2 regions of the Clostridium gasigenes genome follow, and region 2 is predicted to be linked to the other one. Evidence: riboswitches for the same ligand, from Rfam matches in the RefSeq annotation. Region 2 holds a riboswitch; the other holds the start of a gene.
What was found. Region 2 has a riboswitch for S-adenosylmethionine ahead of J1C67_RS04260 (O-acetylhomoserine aminocarboxypropyltransferase/cysteine synthase family protein). Riboswitches for the same ligand answer to the same signal wherever they lie in the genome.

Region 1: it holds a riboswitch for S-adenosylmethionine, as region 2 does, so the genes downstream of both, metK (methionine adenosyltransferase) here and J1C67_RS04260 (O-acetylhomoserine aminocarboxypropyltransferase/cysteine synthase family protein) in region 2, are expected to answer to the same signal.

What each region holds. Positions count from the first base shown of each region.
Region 1 covers NZ_CP071376.1:712,094-714,299, reverse strand. Annotated here, with positions in the region: gene yyaC (spore protease YyaC) at 1-195, opposite strand, end outside; tRNA gene J1C67_RS03450 (tRNA-Tyr) at 474-558, shown strand; tRNA gene J1C67_RS03445 (tRNA-Thr) at 579-654, shown strand; tRNA gene J1C67_RS03440 (tRNA-Tyr) at 662-746, shown strand; tRNA gene J1C67_RS03435 (tRNA-Val) at 773-848, shown strand; tRNA gene J1C67_RS03430 (tRNA-Thr) at 867-942, shown strand; tRNA gene J1C67_RS03425 (tRNA-Tyr) at 948-1,032, shown strand; SAM riboswitch class I at 1,161-1,285, shown strand; gene metK (methionine adenosyltransferase) at 1,461-2,206, shown strand, end outside.
Region 2 covers NZ_CP071376.1:876,355-878,560, forward strand. Annotated here, with positions in the region: gene J1C67_RS04260 (O-acetylhomoserine aminocarboxypropyltransferase/cysteine synthase family protein) at 1-1,064, opposite strand, end outside; SAM riboswitch class I at 1,179-1,286, opposite strand; gene J1C67_RS04265 (5-formyltetrahydrofolate cyclo-ligase) at 1,418-1,984, opposite strand; gene J1C67_RS04270 (homoserine dehydrogenase) at 2,047-2,206, opposite strand, start outside.

The DNA.
Region 1 (2,206 bases), 160 kb from region 2:
AATGGTACCGTAAACAGGTAGCGGAAAAAAACTTTCTTTTAAAAAGGTGCCAACTAATGGACCTAGACAGTCACCAATACATTTATCAGTTCCAATACAAACTATTACTGTATTCTCGGAAATATAATCTTTAACAAAGACAGCAATATCAGAGTAAGCTAAAGATGATTTATAATTAATTTTTCGTTTAACCAAGTGCCACACCTCCTATGCATAATGTATATGTGCGTTATGCACATATTATAATTAATATGTGTAAAAAAAGAAAAGTGTGACAATTGTTTTATAAGTAGAAGCGTAGAAGAATGATATTGGTAATAAATAGAGGGATTACTTAGCTATATAGAGGTGTTTAGCTATAATCAAGCCATAAGGGTAATTATGGACTTGAAATATATTAGAAATGATTATATACTAGTCATTGTCAGCGGAGAGTTTGTAAAAACAAATCCAAGGCAGTGAAAGTTAAATATGGAGAATTTCCCGAGTGGCCAAAGGGAGCAGACTGTAAATCTGTTGCGTATCGCTTCGGTGGTTCAAATCCACCATTCTCCACCATTTTTTAACTTTTTTAACATGCTAGTGTAGCTCAGTTGGTAGAGCAGCTGATTTGTAATCAGCAGGTCGTAGGTTCGAGTCCTATTACTAGCTCCATAAAATCGGAGAATTTCCCGAGTGGCCAAAGGGAGCAGACTGTAAATCTGTTGCGTATCGCTTCGGTGGTTCAAATCCACCATTCTCCACCAATTTTATTATTTTGAAAATTATGCATGGGAGCATAGCTCAGCTGGGAGAGCATCTGCCTTACAAGCAGAGGGTCACAGGTTCGAACCCTGTTGTTCCCACCAATACCTTGATATTAATATGCTAGTGTAGCTCAGTTGGTAGAGCAGCTGATTTGTAATCAGCAGGTCGTAGGTTCGAGTCCTATTACTAGCTCCAAATCCGGAGAATTTCCCGAGTGGCCAAAGGGAGCAGACTGTAAATCTGTTGCGTATCGCTTCGGTGGTTCAAATCCACCATTCTCCACCAAAAAAGCAAGAGTTTATCTCTTGCTTTTTTTATTTTTTAAAAGTTTTCTAAATATTATAAGGATATTTTTAATATTGACTAACAAAAACAAAAGTGATATAATCATCGCATATAAAATTTAATATTGATTCTTATCAAGAGAGGTGGAGGGAATGGGCCCTGTGAAACCCGGCAACCTACTAATATAATTAATTTATACAATTGATTATTAAAGCGTGGTGCCAATTCCTGCAGAGATTCTGCAAGATAAGAAAGAGTTTATAATTATGAGCGTCTTCTTATGGAAGAGGTTTTTTTTATTGTCCAAATTCAAAAAGACATATAATAAAAAATAGACTATTACTAATCTTGTAGTTTTTTAAATATTCCCAAAGTAATAAATGTAGCTGATATAGAATTAATATAAACAATAAGAGAGGAGAAATAAGATGAAAAGATTATTTACATCAGAATCAGTAACAGAAGGACATCCGGATAAAATGTGTGATCAAATTTCAGATGCTGTATTGGATAGTATATTAGCACAAGATCCAAATGCTAGAGTTGCCTGTGAAACCGCAGTAACAACAGGAATGGTATTAGTAATGGGAGAAATATCAACTAACTGTTATGTTGATATTCCAAAGATAGTTAGACAAACGGTAAAAGAAATAGGCTATGACAGAGCTAAATATGGGTTTGATGCTGAAACATGTTCAGTTTTAACTTCAATAGATGAGCAATCATCTGATATAGCAATGGGAGTAGATGAAGCCTTTGAATCAAGAGCTGGTGAAAAGGATAATGTTGAAGCAGTAGGGGCTGGAGATCAAGGAATGATGTTTGGTTATGCAACTAACGAATCCGAAGAATATATGCCACTACCGATAGCTATGGCTCATAGATTATCAAGAAGATTAGCAGAAGTAAGAAAGAATGGTACGTTAGATTACCTTAGACCAGATGGTAAAACACAAGTAACTGTTGAATATGATGATAATAAGGTTGTTAGAATAGATACAATAGTAATATCAACACAACATGGTCCAGAAGTGTCTCAAGAACAAATTAAGAAGGATTTAATGGAATATGTAATAAGAGCAGTTGTGCCTGCTGATTTATTAGATGAAGCTACTAAATATTATATAAACCCAACAGGTAGATTTGTTATTGGTGGACCTCAAGGAGATTCAGG
Region 2 (2,206 bases):
TTTTTAGCTTCCTCTATTCCACCTTTAATACCAAAAGTTAATAATCCACTTGAACCTTTTTTAAGGTATTTTTGTGATCTATCATATTGTGAATTCCCTTCTAATCCAGGATAATTAACCCAATTAACCTTTGGATGATTGCTTAACCACTTTGCAAGTTGCACAGCATTTTCACAATGTCTATCCATTCTTAAATGTAATGTTTCAAGGCCTAAATTAGTTAAATATGCATTAAATGGACTTTGACATGCACCTAAATCTCTTAATAATGTAACTCTTAACTTTGTTATATAAGCCGCATCCTTAAATTCTTCTACATATTTAATTCCATGATAGCTAGGATCTGGTTCTACTAATTCTAAATTCTTTCCATTATCCCAATTAAAGTTTCCACCATCTACTATTATTCCTCCGATAGCCTGTGCATGACCATCTGAATATTTAGTAGTTGAATGCACTGATATATTAACGCCATGTTCAAATACATTGCATAAATATGGTGTTCCAACTGTATTATCTACAATAAAAGGCACATCTAATTTCTTTGCCACAAGACTAAATTTATCAAAATCCAATACATTCAATCCTGGATTTCCGATTGTTTCTCCATATATTAGTTTTGTATTTCCTTTAGCCTTTGAAAGAATTTCCTCTACGCTAGCCTCTGGATCTACAAAATCTACTTCTATTCCCATTTTCTTTAAATTAACAGTAAATAAATTAATAGTGCCACCATAAAGTGTTGATGCTGATATTAGATGGTCCCCAACACTACATAAATTTAATATCGAATACAGAACAGCAGATTGTCCTGATGCTGTTGCAACTGCTCCAACTCCCCCTTCAAGCATTGCAAATTTTTCCTCAAGTGCAGCTACAGTAGGATTTGATATTCTACTATATAAATGTCCTGCCGCCTTTAAATTAAATACCTCTTCTAAATAATCTGGATCATCATATTTATAAGTCGTACTTTGAAATATTGGCAATACCCTAGGCTCCCCAGCCTTTGGTGTATATCCTCCTTGAATGCATATAGTTCCCTGGTTCCATTCTTTATTCATTTTAAAAGCCCCCTTTTATTTTTTATATATAATAAAAAAGGTTGTTTCTTAAAAATAAGAAACAACCTTTTAATCACACTAATATAAAAATAACTTTTCAAAGCTATTTTAATTCCTTCATTTTCCAGGACGAACCTGCAGGATTTAGCACAATTCTAATAAATGCTTATTAGTTGTTGCTCGGCTTCACAGGGCCAGTCCCTCCACCATTCTTAATAAAATTTCTAAACGTTATATTTATTCCATTATACACCAACAATTGTTTTTTGCAACAATTATTCAAATAATATTTATTTAATTTAGAAATATACATATCACTATAACTGTTATTTTTTTGGATATACCTTGTAGCTCTATTTTATTTCTATTATTTCTTTTTCTGTAATTATAAAATCTATAGTTACATCATGTTTTTCAGTTACTAAAGATTCAACTATTTGCAAGTCATAGGCTAATACTACTTTTTTTATTCTAGAGTTTAATCCGCTAAAGTACCTATCGTAATATCCGCCACCATATCCAATACGATTTCCATCTTTATCAAATGCAACTCCCGGAACTATAATTAAATCTAAACATTGTTTATCTATTTCACCTTTAAAAGTTTTTGGTTCTAAAATTCCCCAATTATCTGGCTTTAGATTATCTAATGAACTTATTTCTACCGCTTTCATTTCTCTAGTTCCACTAACTGTCTTAGGAATAAAAATCCTTTTCTCATCTTCTAATGCTTTAATAATGAAACTTTTAGTATTTACTTCACTTCCATAATTAATAAAAGTAAATATATTAGTACTTTCTTTGTACATTTTACTTTGCAATAAAGCTTCTAATATTAATTTATCATTAATATTTCTTTCAACTAAGCTTAGACTATCTCTATTTTTTATAATCATATTTCTAAATTCTTTTTTTTCCATAAAAATACCTCATTATATTCATTTTTTAATTTACCCTATTATTGCACCTTTTATTTATGTTATCAAACAAATTTCACACCATTTTTTATATTAATTATGTCTCTTAAAATAGATGCAGCAGAATTTATTGTTCCTGATGCTCCTCCAATTATACTAATATCGCCTAATGTATCTGTTTTATAATATACCCCTTTATTTTTTCCGTCCACAAAATATAACGGA